DNA from 4 places in the Arthrobacter sp. CJ23 genome. Region 4 is predicted to be linked to each of the others. Evidence: riboswitches for the same ligand, from Rfam matches in the RefSeq annotation. Region 4 holds a riboswitch; each other region holds the start of a gene.
The links. A riboswitch is a leader RNA that binds a small molecule or an ion and turns the genes downstream of it on or off. The one in region 4 is predicted to bind cyclic di-AMP.

Region 1 (3,512 bases), 360 kb from region 4:
GCCGATCAGCGCGATGAACAGGCCGATGCCCACCACGATCGCCGTCTTGAGCGCCTCCGGCACGGCCTTGAACACGGCGGTGCGGAAGCCGGTGAGCACCAGGATGAGCATGGTCAACCCGGAGAGCATCACCAGGCCCATCATGTCCGGCCAGGTCAGCCCCGGGTGCGAGGCCACCGTGACGGCCACGAAGGCGTTGACGCCCAGCCCGGTGGCAACCGCGAACGGGTGCTTGGCCCAGGCACCCATGAGGATGGTGAGGATGCCGGCCACGAAGGCCGTGGTGGCGGCAACGGCCGTGAAACCGAGCGACGCGCCGCTGGAGTCGGCCCCGGAGAGGATCAGCGGGTTCAGGACCACGATGTAGCTCATGGCAAAGAACGTGGCGAAACCGCCGCGGATTTCCCGCGAATAGGTGGAGCCGCGTTCCGAGATCTTGAAGTAGCGGTCGAGGGCGGAACCCTGCTTAAGCATGGATTGTCTCCGGGGGATTGGGGGAGTTTGCTCTCAAATCCTATGCCCGCCCGGATCGGCCGGCCGGGACATTCGCCTAGTCTGTAAGGAAGCCAACACTAGGAGTCACCACCCCATGCGTACCATCCGCCCGCTTCTGGCCGCCGTTGTCGCCGCTCTCACCTTCGCCGCGGCAGTGCTGTTTTCCGCGGCCCCGGCATCGGCCCACGACGTCGCCGAGTCCACCGCTCCGGCGAACGGTACCACCGTGGCTGCTGTCCCGGCGTCGGTCTCCATCACCTTCAGCAACAAGCCGCTGGCCATCGGCTCGGGCATCGCGGTCAACGCCGGCGGCGAAAACTGGGCGGACGGCGCCGTCGAGATCGTGGACAACGTGGTGACCCAGAAGCTGCGGCCCGGTGCCCCGGCCGGCACGTTCACCGTGGTGTGGCGTGTGGTCAGCTCCGATTCGCACCCCATCGAGGGAAGCTTCAGCTTCACCGCCTCCGCGGGGGGCACGACGCCGGGAACCGCCACTGCGGGCAGCTCGCCTTCCGCTTCGGCTCCCTCAGCCAGCGTCCCGACGGCGGGCACTGCAGCGCCGGGCTCCACCCCGGCACCGGGTACCGTCCCGGACGCCTCGCAGCCCTTCCCCTGGAGCATCGTGGGCTTCGCCGTGGTGGCCGCCGGCCTGCTGGTGTTCCTGGGTGTCACGGCGCGCCGCAAGCTGGCCCGCGGCGGCGACTCCGACGGCGAAAACGGGGGCAACGCCCCGGCCGAGTAACGGCAGAAGATGTCTCGATTCGGTCACTGCGACACGCCGAATCGACTCGCCTTGTTACTCAAATGTGACTTCCGGCCGCCTCTCGCGTACCGTTAAGGGCGTGCCTGTTGTCTTCGACAGGCGTTCCCGGCTGATTGCCTAGCTCTGCCGCAGACCGGGATCCGTTCGCAAAACACTTACCGGCAGAGACGGGGAACCCATTTTGGACCGCTTTCGAGCGGTCTTGGGGTGAAGCCGCACGCCACGCTGACAGCGGGGCTGCGGCCGGGTGACTCCCATCCGAATCCGACAGCTAACCTCGCAGGCATTGGGAGAGGCTCTTTCATGTCTTCACGCCATTTTCTTGCGCGCCGGAGCGCGTCCAATGTTCGCTCCAATCCCCTTGTTTCCATCTCCAAGGCAGTAGCCGGCAGCGCTGCAGGCGCAGGCCGCCAGGCCGCCGTGATCGTGGCCGCATCGGGCCTCGTCCTCGCAGGCAGCCTCGCCGCCCACGCAGCGGAGGCACCCGCCCAGCTTGAGTCCAGCACCCCCGTAGCTGCCCCGAAGGCAGTCGTAGAGGCCACCAAGCCGGTTGCGGCTGCCACAACGGCCACCGTTTCCTTCGAGCGTCCCGCCGTGGTTGCCCAGGCGGCGCCCGTGGTTGAGGCGCCGGCCCCCGTCGTCGAAGCCCCCGTGGCAGCAGCACCGGCACGGGCCACCGTTGCCGCTGCAGCGCCCGCCGCGGCACCGGCAGCAGCGGCCGCCCCGGTTGCGGCAGCTCCGGCCGGCAGCATCAACGCCGCCATGGTGGCCTCCGCCTACGCCCAGATCGGCATCTTCCAGGACTGCACCGCCATGGTGGAGCGGGCCCTGGGCTCGGCCGGCATCCACGTGGGCGACCTGGGCCCCATGCAGTTCCTGAACTACGGCACCGTGGTCAGCGACCCGCAGCCCGGTGACATGATCGTCCAGTCCGGCCACGTCGCCATCTACATCGGCAACGGCCAGGCCATCAGCGGCGGCATCAACGGCAACCAGACGGGCATCCACCCGATCAGCTGGCTCACCGCCACGGGTCCCATCACCTTCGTCCGCGCCGGCGCCTAACAGCCCGGGCTACGCGCCTGCTACGCCAGGGCCGGCACGGCGGCGAAGCTGCCGGTGAGGGCTGCCTGCACGCTGTCCGGGTACACCTTCGCGGAGATCGCCTGGCCCACCACCTTGGCCTGCCGCAGGACTTCCTTGGGCGTGGGGGTGATGAGCTCGCCTACGCCCACCAGGTGCATGCCGATGGCCCGCATGGCCGCAACGAAATTCTGGCCGAGGGCGATGCCCAGATCGGCGAGCATGCGGCGGAGCTGGCTCTGGCCGCACCGGGTGACAACGATGTGGTCCGCAAGCAGTACGCCCTGGACGGTGTGGACGGCCCACTGGCCCGTGGGGCAGGCGGCTGCGCTGTCCAGGCCGGCACCCAGCAGGCCGGGGACGGCGTTGATCCTGTCCAGGCGTACGGCCCGGGTGCTGTTGCGCACGTCCAGGCTGTGGCTGGCGGCGTAGTTCCGCAGGTGCCGCATGATTTCGCTGCGTTCCTGCATGGAGGCGGGGTCCGCGATGTCGCAGCGCGGCAGGAGACCGGTGGATGTTGAGACGGCTGCGGAGCCGAGGACGTCCAGGCCATCAACCACGATCGACCCCACGCCGTAGCGGCTGAGTTCGCTGGCCACGGCCAGGCCGGAAAGGCCGGCTCCGATGACTACGGTGGTGGTGTGCTCCATGCCGGAGACAGGCGTGTTTGGCACTTGCTTGGACCCTTCTTCGACTGTTGTGCTGACATCTCAACTCAATAGTGCGTCCGGGTCCCCAAACGGCCGCAACAAATGGCCGGGAGTGCTCTGCAGCACCCTTGCCGGCCATTCGGTGCATCGAACACTACAGAACTTTTCCGGCGCTGGATAGCCTCCGCGCGCAGCGGTTCCAGATGTTCATCTGGAGCGTAAACCCGTCCACGTGGCCATCCCCGAAAGGGCCTGTCCACTTACCATGCAGCCGTCTTGATTCGGCCCCGGCAACCGAGAATAGTGGGGATTGGAGGACAAACCTTCACTATTCCCCGGAGCGATCCGGTCCGCAGGCGAGGCCTCTGGCAGAATAGCCGCAACATCAGGCAGTAATGCGAGGAGGCGGGCCCCATGGACCAGCACGGCAAACATGAAGAGGAACCACAGGACGGCGATCCTGCCGTTGCGCCCGGCGGCATCGTGGTGGGCGTCGACGGTTCCGAACACGGCCAGTGCGC
Region 2 (3,512 bases), 190 kb from region 4:
GGTGGAGCCCGAGCTTCTGGTCCAGCTCGACGAGGGCGGCATCCGCCCCGGCGCCAAGATCTCCCTGGAGCGCGTGGGGGAGTACATCTCCGTCCGCGTGCCCGACATCGAGGGCGCGCTGGAGCTGCCGCCCGAGGTCGCGGCCCACGTCTTCGTTACCGTCAGCTAGGCCGGCCGCCAGGCAGCTGGCCATGCGGGCTGACCCGCCGCGGACGCTGTGGCCCCATGGCAGTGATGCATCACCTGCAGGGGTGTCCGATGTGCGCGCCGAGGCCATGTGACCTGCGGTTTTGCCCGAAAGCTGCTATGGACGGTGTGCTGACGCCGCCTGCCGAAAGATAACGAAATTATTACCGCGCACCTTAATCACCTATAGTTGACTACTAGCGCCGATATCAAAGCGTTACCTGATCTGGAGCCGAGCTCTGCCAGCGGATCAGGTGTGTCACCCACTACTGGCAGAGGCGGAGGAACCACAAGCGGCTGTCTAAAGAAGCAGCCTTGGGGTGAAGTCCGCAGCAGAAGTGCCCACCAACGAAGGTCCCTCCGGGGATACCTCTGTGCCGTGTGTCCTTCGTGCGGACCGGGTCTTTGAACTCTCTGACCCGAATCCGACAGCTAACTTCGCAGGCTATCCAGAGAGGAAACACTTTTGAGCACGCAAAACGTCAGGGGTCGCCGCCGCTCGCCGGATCCCGTTGCTGAGGTGCGGACCGCCAGAGTTGTCTCGGCGCAGGACCGCCCCCGCGACCCGCACCGCGAGGTACGCCGCCGCAAGGGCGCACTGCGCCAGGTGGCCGACTTCGCGGCAGCCAGCGGCGTAGGACAGAAGGCCGGCGTTGCTCTCGCTGCCACCGGACTGGCCCTGACCGTGGCGTTGCCCGCCACAGGCCCCGTGATGGCCACCTCCGAATCGGGCCAGGCCGTGTCGGCCATGTCAGCGGGCAGCCAGCCCGCCGTCTCCGCTGCGGCAACGGCGAAGATCGACTTCAGCCGCGCGGCGGTCGCCACCAAGGCAGACCCGGACGGCAAGCTCAAGCAGCTCCTCAGCGCACAGTCCGCAGGTTCCATCCAGCGTGCTTCCTCCCTGGGCACCCTTGGCAGCCCCCTGGACTCGCTGGTCACCGCTTCGCCCTTCGGCTACCGCATCAGCCCGCTGACTGGCGGCGCCGGCGACTTCCACCGCGGCCAGGACTTCGTGGCCCAGTGCGGCACCCAGGTCCATGCGGCCGCGGCGGGCAAGGTCACGTTTGTTGGCTGGCACCCCTATGGCGGCGGCAACCGGGTGGTAGTGGACCACGGCAACGGCCTGGAGACCACCTACAACCACCTGTCCTCCTTCACTGTCCAGATGGGCCAGACGGTCAACCGCGGCGACGTCGTGGCCCTCAGTGGCACCACCGGCGCCTCCACCGGCTGCCACCTCCACTTCGAGGTCCAGGTCAACGGCGAAGTCGTCGATCCCATGGGTTGGCTGTAACGATTTGAGGGTTGCCTCTCGGATGCTGGCAACGGTCCGTGATCTGAATGTGACATTCAGCTCCAACTGTTGTACCGTCTAAAGCACATCGGCTTTTTAGGGAGCCGGTCCACTTGAGTGGATTGCCTAGCTCTGCCACCACTCAAGATCCGTTCGCAAAAATCGTCTGGCAGGGGCGGGGGAACCAATTTTGGCCTTTGAAAGAAGGCCTTGGGGTTAAGTCGCAAAGCTTCCTTGGAAGCGGCGCGGCCGGGTGACTCCCATCCGAATCCGACAGCTCACCTCGCAGGCATTGGGAGAGGCTACCTTCGTGTCTTCACGCAACACCCTTGCGCGCCATCGCGCCGAAACGGTTCGTACGAACCCGTTGAGCAACATTTCCAAGGCTGTTTCCTCTAATGCCGGCACCGTTGGCCGCCAGGCCGCCGTTATCGCAGCGGCTTCCGGCCTCCTGCTGAGCGCGGGAGTGTCCGCCCAGGCAGCGGACCTGGACGTCGCCGCCTCAGAAACCGGCAGCACGCAGCTGGTTGTCACCGCAGCTTCCTCGGCCACCGTTTCCTTCGAGCGCCCCGTTGTGGCCACCAAGGCAGCCCCCAAGGTTGTCGAACGCCCGGCAGCCGCTGCCACTGCCGTGTCGGCCATGTCCTCCACCTCCGCTGAAGGCTCCGCAACGGCCGCAGGCTCCGGCCTGGCAGCCATCGCCTACACCGGCATCGGCCACCCGTACGTCTGGGGCGGCAACACCCCCAACGGCTGGGACTGCTCCGGCTTCACCCAGTGGGTCTACGCCCAGGCCGGCATCAGCATCCCCCGCGTCAACGCCTGGACGGCCATGACCCCCACGGCCACTCCGGCCCCCGGCGACCTCGTCATGCAAAACGGCGGCGCACACGTTGGCATCTACGTCGGCAACGGCATGATGATCAGCGCACTGAACCCCGGCCAGGGCACGCTCCTGCACTCCGTGGCTTCCACCGGCACGTCCTCGTTCTACACCCTCCGCTAAGAATTCTGTCCGGGGTGCGTCAGCATGCCCCCAAGATGCTGACGCACCCGCAAGCCGCATGCTGTTTGCCCGCTGCGGAAGACCAAAGAGAGAAACTTATGACTACTCGTGCGAACACCATTGCGCGGCACCGCGCCGAGGCACCCAAGACCAGCTCGCTGGCCGTCATTGCCAAGGCCATCGGTGACAACGCAGGCGGCGTGGGCCGCCAGGCAGCCGTCATTGCTGCTGCTTCGGGCCTTGTCCTGACGAGCGGCATCGCGGCCAACGCCGCCGAAGCCAACGTCCAGCGCGAATCGACCTCCACCAGCACCCTGGACGTCCAGTCCGTGGTCCAGGCGAGCATCGCCGCCGACTCCAAGGTTGCCATCTCCTACGAGCGCCCCGTGGTCACCGCCGTCGAGGCCCCCGCACCGGTTGAGGTTGCTCCGGAACCCAAGGCAGCACCGGCAGCAGGCACCAGTGCCGCAGCAGGCGCGAATGTCACCGTCCAGCGCACGGCCCAGGCTGCCCCGGCCGCCTCCGCCAGCGGCAAGGGCGCAGCGATTGCCGCCGCAGCCTACGCCCAGCTCGGTGTCACGCAGGACTGCACCATGCTGGTCACCAATTCGCTCGCGGCCGTTGGCATCCACTTCCACGACTGGCCGGCAGGCTACCTGTCCCTCGGCCGCACGGTCAGCGCCGCCGAGGCACAGCCGGGCGACCTGGCCTACTACTCCAACGGCGGCTTCGGCGGCATGGCCCACATCGCCGTCTACGTCGGCAACGGCATGGCAGTGCACGGTGGCTGGAACGGCAGCACCACCGCACTGTTCAGCGTGAACGTGGGCTCCGGCCCCGTCTTCATCCGCGTTAACTAAGCAGCGTCCCCACGGAACACCCCGCAGGCCACCGGCCGGCGGGGTGTTCCGCTTTAACGCGCAAACTCCGGTGCCCCGCACATGGCCGGCTCATGAACTTTGGCTGACACCGGCCCGGAAGCGGTCCGGAAATTCGGTGATCGGGCAATCTGGTGCTTACTCTTGT
Region 3 (3,512 bases), 850 kb from region 4:
GGACCGTAGTTGAGGCTGCCCACAAAGCACACCACGGGGACGTCCCGCGTGGTGCCTGTGCGAAATGACTGTTCGGCGCCGTTGGGGATGTGTCCGACCGACCGCCCCAGCCGTTCCGACCATGCGAGGGCATCCTGGGCGCCCACGGCGAGGAGCCGCGCCCGCGACGGCAGGCGCCGTTCGGCCAGCAGGGCCAGGATTTCCCGGGCGCGGTAGGCGGGCCGCAGTGTCCGCGCAATGGCAGTGTCCATCGCGGCCCGGATCGACCAGGGATCCACCGTCTGCAAAACCAGCGGTCCGCTGACGGAATGTGCCAGAAACAGGGCATGAGGGCCGTGGATCAGGGTGGCATCATGTTGCGCCGACAGCTCCGAGGCGGAGGCAAGGGCTGCGGCGGTGGAACGTTCGTGCTTTCCCAGACCATTGAGGCCAAAGCCTGACAGCAGGGTGGCCCAGATCCGCTTCCGGGTGGCCAGCACGTGCACGGCATCGCAGCGGTTGCGGATTTCGGCCGGCACATCCACCGGTCCGGCGAAGGTCAGAAGCGTCACGGCCACGTTCCCGGGCAGATTCCGCAGGAGCTCGAAAGGAATCATGGAGCTGCCGTCACCCAGCATGGGGTCCCGGTTGGGCACGCTTTCTGTGATGTACAGAAGCTTCATTGCAGGATTCTACGTGATGCGGCTCACGCAAAGGAGGGGTCGACGGCGGTTCTCACCGCCGTCGACCCCTGCCTTCAAGCCTGCTGCTTACTTCCAGGCCCGTACGTAATCAACCTGGACCTGGGACGCGGCACCGTAGGCGGCCGGGCTGCTTCCCGACGCCCCGACGTTGAGGATGATGTACTGCGGTGCGCCGCCGTCGTCAGTGGCGTAGGACTTCACCTTCACGCCGTCGAAGTAGACGTCAGCGGAGTTGGCCATCCGGTGAAGGCCGAAGGTGTGGAAGTTGTTGGACCAGTCCCCGGGGACTGTCCCCTGGTTGTGGGCGCCCGACGTTGAGTGGTAGTTCACCGTCATCTTGCCGCTGAGGACCTCGGCGATGTCATTTTCGCCGTTTGCGGGCCATGACTGGCCGTTTGTCCAGAACGCGGGCCAGTTGTAGAGGTTGGTGCCATCACCGGGGAAGCGGATACGCGCCTCGACATAGCCGGTGGTGAACTCGTAGCCGGTGCCAGCTCCGCCGCGCGGGTTGGTCGAAACCAGCGAACCGGAGGTTGACGAGTTCAGGGACAGGACAAGGTTGCCACCGGTGACGGCGACGTTGCTGGGGCTCGTGGTGACCTTGTTCATGGTTCCGCATGTGGGGGAGAACCAGCAGTTGGACCACTTGTTGGTGTCCAGCGAAGTGCCGCTGAATTCATCGGCAAACGCCATCGTCCAGGCCCCGGGAACCCCCACGGGCATGGGCGTCGACGAGGTGACCGGGAGCGCGGGTGCTGGTGCGGCCGTGGTGGTCTGGGTAGCGGTCGGCGTCGACGACGGCGAGGGTGCCGGTGCTGGCGCGGTTGCGGTGGGGGAGGGGGCCTCCGTGGTGGGCGCGGGGGCCGCCGTGGCAGTGGCCGTAGGGGCCGGTGCCACGGTTGTCGGTGCCAGTGCCTGTGCGTTCTTCGCCCGGCCCGGCGCGCGGTCGGACTTGCCTGAGGTGCTGGAGGCCAGGCTCAGGTCACTCGAGGCTGTGGACTGGTCGAAGGCCTGGCTGAACGCGGTGCTGCCCAGCAGGGCAGCCACCACGGCTGCCGACAACACCATGTTTCGTGGGCGCTTGGCCTGGCGGGCGACCCTGCTGAGCAGGGACCTGCCCTCTGTGGCCGGGGTGGAATTGCTTGCTTTGTGGCGCGCTTCAGGGCGCGACTGATCCTTGGAAGACATGGTCGTATACCTCTCAACGCCTGCGGAGTTAGCTGTCGGATTCGGATGAGGTCATCCGGCCGCGCGCGTAGCGCTGCGGCTTCACCCCTAGGGCCGGCATGGAAGCCATGGCCCGGAGACTCTGGGTCCCCCGTCTCTGCCACAAAGTAGTGGAATCCGGGCAGTGGCAGAGCTTGGCGTCTGCCCGGAGGTGGGCCGGAACGGTCGGCCCATTTGATCGACCGTACAGCATGCCGCCGGATTAATCACAATTAGGTAACGGAAATTACGGCGGCGGAGCGCCTCCTTGCGCGCCGCGGCTTCGCTGGTGTTGGCCGCGGCCGGAGGTGCCCGCGTCCCGAAAGACTCGTTTCGGGTCTATTTCAGAGTTGCCTAATGAGCAATATCTGATCCCTATTGCTATCCTATTTTGTGCATTGCGTGGATTTTGGGCGCGCCTGACTGTTCGATTGCACAACCTTGGACCCCTTGCGCCCGGGCTAGGGTGAAAACCCTGTGGCCCGACGCACATCACGCCCTGGCCCTCCCCCCAACTCCAAAGGACGGCGCCCCCACCATGCACGCTGACCAACAGCTTTCGAAGTCACTGAAACCACGGCACCTGTCCATGATCGCCATCGCCGGCGTCATCGGCGCGGGCCTGTTCGTGGGTTCCGGCGCGGCCATCCAGCAGGCCGGCCCTGGCATCCTTCTCGCCTACATGGCGGCGGGCCTGGTGGTCATCCTGGTCATGCGGATGCTCGGCGAAATGGCCGCCGCCAACCCGGAAACCGGGTCCTTCTCCACCTATGCGGACAAGGCGCTGGGCCGCTGGGCCGGCTTCAGCATCGGCTGGCTGTACGCCTGGTTCTGGATCATCGTCCTCGGCATCGAGGCGACGGCCGGGGCCGCGATCATCCACCGCTGGGTTCCGGGAATCGACCAATGGGTGGGCGCGCTGGTCCTCATGGTGCTGCTGACCCTCACCAACCTGGGCTCCGTGAAGTCCTACGGCGAGTTCGAGTTCTGGTTTGCCTCCATCAAGGTCGCCGCGATCGTGATCTTCCTGGTTGCAGGCATCGCCGCCATCATGGGCCTGATCCCGGGCGTCCCCGCCCCAGGCGTCACCAACCTGCTGGAGCAGGGCGGCTTCATGCCCAATGGCCCCGGCGCAGTCCTGGCCGGAATCCTGGTTGTGGTCTTCGCGTTCTTCGGCGCCGAAATCGCCACCATTGCCGCCGGCGAATCCGAAAACCCGGTGGACGCCGTCAAGAAGGCCGTGAAGTCCACGGTGTGGCGCATCCTGGTCTTCTACATCGGCTCCATCGCCATTGTGGTCACCCTCCTGCCGTGGAACAGCGCCAACGTGGCCAAGAGCCCGTACGTTGCCGTGATCGAGCTCTACGGCATCCCGGGCGCCGGCACCATCATGGACATTGTTGTCCTGACCTCCGTGCTCTCCTGCCTGAACTCCGGCCTCTACACGGCCAGCCGCATGCTGTTCTCCCTGTCCCAGCGCGGCGACGCCCCCAAATCGTGGATGAAGATCTCCAAGCGGGGCGTGCCGGCGGCAGCAGTGCTGGCCTCCACCGTGGTTGGCTTCATCACGGTTGGCCTGAACTACATCGCACCGGACACCGTGTTCCTGTTCCTGGTCAACAC
Region 4 (3,512 bases):
CGGACGGGGCAGGGCAGCAGAGCCCTGCTCCACGACGAGGTCCGTCCTCCGTGGAGACAGGACGTCGTTTCCTGGCTGCTGGGCTCGCCCGCGCCCGGAGAGCGCCTTTCCGTCCTGGACCTCGGCGCTGGGACAGGGCTGGGAAGCCGGACGATCGCGGCCCTGGGCCACACCGTAACTGCCATGGATACCGCGGAGGACATGCTTTCTGTGCTTGAAGCAGCGAGTCTTGGGCTTCCACCCGACATCGCCGGCCGCATCACGGCACGCCTCGGCTCGGCCGAACGTTTGCCTTTGGACGACCGCACCTTTGACGCCGTCGTCTGTCTTCAGGCCTGGCATTGGGTGGACCCGGCGTCAGCCGTCGCCGAATGCGACAGGGTCCTGGTTCCCGGAGGCATGGTCGGCCTGGCGTGGCACACTTGGGACCGATCCAAGGCCTGGGTACGGGACCTGGCCGCAATCGTGGAACCCGGCGGTGCCGCAAGGGATCAGACTGCTTCTGTTCCTTCGGCATTTGCCGGCCGTGGAGGCTTTGAACGCCGGCGATTCCCGTTCGACTACGAGCTGAATGTGGATCAACTGGTGCAGCTCGCCAGTTCCTGGACGTTCGTCTCCCAACGGCCTGAGCGGCAGGCCATCCTTGCGGAAGTCAGGCTATTGGGCGCCAAGGCTGCTTCGCCCCACACAGGGCTCCTCGCTTTCCCCCACGTCACGGACTGCTACCGCTTGCAGCGCCGGGCGACGGATCGGTGATGGGCGACGTTCGGCAACGGATTGCGCAAGGCGACGCACCGCCGTCGTGATCTCCGTTACCTAAATGTGACTTAAGAGGAAGGCTCCTGTACCGTCGAATGGGTGAGCCGACCGTTCCGGCGCACCTCCGGGCAGCCGCCGAGCTCTGCCACTGCCCGGATTCCGCTACTTCAAGGCAGAGACGGGGGACCCAGAGTCTCCGGGCCATTGCTTCCATACAGGCCCTAGGGGTGAAGCCGCAACGCCACGCGTGCGGCCGGATGACCTCATCCGAATCCGACAGCTAACTCCGCAGGCGCCGAGAGGTATACACCCATGTCTTCCAAGGATCAGTCGCGCCCTGAAGCGCGCCACCGCGGCGAAAACGCCGCCCCTCTGAGCAAGTCCCAGGCCGTTCTGAAGAACGCCGCCCGCGGCGGCAAGACCCAGCGCATGTCCGTGGTGGCAGGCGTCGTGGCCGCCCTGCTGGGCGCCGCATCCGTCGGCCAGGCCGCCGATGCAGCCTTCAAGGCCCCGGAGATCAGCCGCGTCTCGGCAACCCAGGCAACCGCGCAGGCGAACGTCTCGGGCCTCGACACCGAAATGGCCATCCTCAAGAAGGCTGCCGCCGAGAAGGCAGCAGCCGACAAGTCAGCAGCAGCGAAGGCCGCGGCGGACAAAGCCGCAGCTGACAAGGCTGCCGCCGAGAAGGCAGCGGCCGACGCCGCCGCGAAGCAGGCCGCCGACGCCGCTGCTGCCGCGGCTGCCGCAGCAGCAGCCGAGGCCGCCGTTCCGGTCGCCGTCGATGACCCCGCAGCCGCCAAGGCCTACGCCGCCAGCCAGCTGGCATCCTACGGCTGGGGCCAGGACCAGATGTCCGCCCTGAACATCCTCTGGGAAAAGGAATCCAACTGGCGCACCACGGCCACGAACGCTTCCAGCGGCGCCTACGGCATCGTGCAGTCCCTGCCCGCGTCCAAGATGGCTTCCGCCGGCGCCGACTGGGAAACCAACTACAAGACCCAGATCAAGTGGGGCCTGGACTACATCAAGGAGCGCTATGGCTCCCCCGCAGCCGCGCTGAGCTTCCACTACGCCAACAACTGGTACTAGGCCGGGCCCGCTGCGCACTGACTTTGGAAGGCCCGTTCGCTGGGGGAACGGGCCTTCCTGCATGTCCCGGCCCGGTTGATCCGGCAGGCGCCGGCACACCGACACAGGCCCCGGCGCAGATCCACAGTCACGGCACAGCTTGCGCCTAAATCCCGCTAATCTGGCGGCGTCACGCTGGATTCATGACTATCACAGACCACGCCCCGCGCACGGTGCCTGCACCCGTGGACACCCGCTCCGTGGTGCCCGTCCTGGATGTCATCATTCCCGTGTGCAATGATGCGAACCGTCTTGAGGCGTGCCTGCGGCAGCTCCACGGGCACCTGCTCGGCACCTTCCCGCACAGCTTCCGCATCACCGTGGCGGACATCGCCAGCACGGACCGCACCTTGACGGTTGCCGAACGCCTGGCACGGGAACTCCCTGAAGTCTCCGTGGTGCGCTTCGAGGAAACGGGCCGCGGCAACGCGCTGCGCCGGGTCTGGTTCGCCTCCCCCTCGCCTGTCCTGGCCTACCTGGACGTGGCACTGTCCACGGACCTCGCCGCGCTGGCGCCTTTGGTGGCACCACTGCTCTCCGGCCATTCGGAGGTGGCCATCGGCACGCGGCTGGCCCGCAGTTCCCGCGTGGTCCGCAGCCGCAAGAACAAGCTCATCTCCCGCAGCTACAAGCTGCTCTTGAGCTTGCTCATGGGCGCCCGATTCTCCGATGCCCAGTGCACCTTCAAGGCAATTCGCGGCGACGTCGCCCGCTGCATTCTGCCGCACACCGTGGACAACGCGTGGTTCTTCGACACGGAACTGCTGGTGCTGGCCGAGCGCTGCGGCCTGCGGCTGCACGAGGTTCCGGTCGACTGGACGGACGACTCCGACGTCGACGTCGTCCGCACCGCTGTGGCGGACCTGCGCGGCATGGTGCGGCTCACCCGGGATCTGCTCACCGGCCGCATTCCCGTCCCGGAGCTCCGCGCGGCACTGGCCCGCGGCCCGCTCCGCCCCGCTTAGCTTCCGGTTTAGCTTCCGCAGCGGGCGGACGCGGACTCAGTTGCCTGCCAGTCTTACGACGAGCTGATCAACGATGACGTCCGGCTCCGCGCTGATGTCCACGGCGATGAAGGCTTCGTCGGATTCGGGGGCTTCGAGCGTCGCCAGTTGGGACTGCAGGAGGCTGCTGGGCATGTATTCGTGGCTACGTCCGTTGATCCGCTCGGAAAGAACCGCGGGGTCACCCGAGAGGTAAACGAATACCAGGCCGGGCGCGTAGCTGCGGAGAAGGTCCCGGTACCGGCGCTTCAAGGCAGAACACGCGATGATGGCCGATCCGTCAGCGAGGGCCCGCCCGATTTCGGCGAGCCAAGGCAGTCTGTCCTCGTCCTCAAGGGGGATGCCGTTCGCCATCTTCGCCTTGTTCGCGGTCGGATGGTAGTCGTCCCCGTCGGCAAACGGGATGCCCAGCCGTTCGCCGAGCATCCCTCCGATGGTGGACTTGCCGCAGCCCGAGACGCCCATGACTACGAGTGGCGGGAGTTTGTTGTCCATTTTCGTTCTTGTCCTTGCTTGTTGCGCCGCAGGCCGCGCCCGCAGGCGCCGAAGCCACATTTCCTTCGAGCCTAGGCAGCCAGGGCCAAGCATGGATAAGACCTAAATTGCGTGGACGGATAAGCG

Region 1: it holds a riboswitch for cyclic di-AMP, as region 4 does, so the genes downstream of both, NVV90_RS01775 (NlpC/P60 family protein) here and NVV90_RS03520 (hypothetical protein) in region 4, are expected to answer to the same signal.
Region 2: it holds a riboswitch for cyclic di-AMP, as region 4 does, so the genes downstream of both, NVV90_RS04350 (C40 family peptidase) here and NVV90_RS03520 (hypothetical protein) in region 4, are expected to answer to the same signal.
Region 3: it holds a riboswitch for cyclic di-AMP, as region 4 does, so the genes downstream of both, NVV90_RS20625 (glycoside hydrolase family 16 protein) here and NVV90_RS03520 (hypothetical protein) in region 4, are expected to answer to the same signal.

What each region holds. Positions count from the first base shown of each region.
Region 1 is NZ_CP102950.1:407,605-411,116, forward strand. It holds gene NVV90_RS01765 (NCS2 family permease) at 1-474, opposite strand, end outside; gene NVV90_RS01770 (copper resistance protein CopC) at 590-1,237, shown strand; cyclic di-AMP (ydaO/yuaA leader) riboswitch at 1,373-1,558, shown strand; gene NVV90_RS01775 (NlpC/P60 family protein) at 1,562-2,323, shown strand; gene NVV90_RS01780 (FAD-dependent monooxygenase) at 2,344-3,015, opposite strand; gene NVV90_RS01785 (universal stress protein) at 3,406-3,512, shown strand, end outside.
Region 2 is NZ_CP102950.1:951,493-955,004, forward strand. It holds gene NVV90_RS04340 (metal-dependent transcriptional regulator) at 1-169, shown strand, start outside; cyclic di-AMP (ydaO/yuaA leader) riboswitch at 407-648, shown strand; gene NVV90_RS04345 (M23 family metallopeptidase) at 653-1,480, shown strand; cyclic di-AMP (ydaO/yuaA leader) riboswitch at 1,618-1,786, shown strand; gene NVV90_RS04350 (C40 family peptidase) at 1,857-2,486, shown strand; gene NVV90_RS04355 (C40 family peptidase) at 2,585-3,346, shown strand.
Region 3 is NZ_CP102950.1:4,540,359-4,543,870, reverse strand. It holds gene NVV90_RS20630 (glycosyltransferase) at 1-662, opposite strand, end outside; gene NVV90_RS20625 (glycoside hydrolase family 16 protein) at 750-1,871, opposite strand; cyclic di-AMP (ydaO/yuaA leader) riboswitch at 1,877-2,044, opposite strand; gene NVV90_RS20620 (amino acid permease) at 2,428-3,512, shown strand, end outside.
Region 4 is NZ_CP102950.1:764,601-768,112, reverse strand. It holds gene NVV90_RS03525 (class I SAM-dependent methyltransferase) at 1-756, shown strand, start outside; cyclic di-AMP (ydaO/yuaA leader) riboswitch at 910-1,066, shown strand; gene NVV90_RS03520 (hypothetical protein) at 1,072-1,848, shown strand; gene NVV90_RS03515 (glycosyltransferase) at 2,031-2,852, shown strand; gene NVV90_RS03510 (gluconokinase) at 2,889-3,386, opposite strand.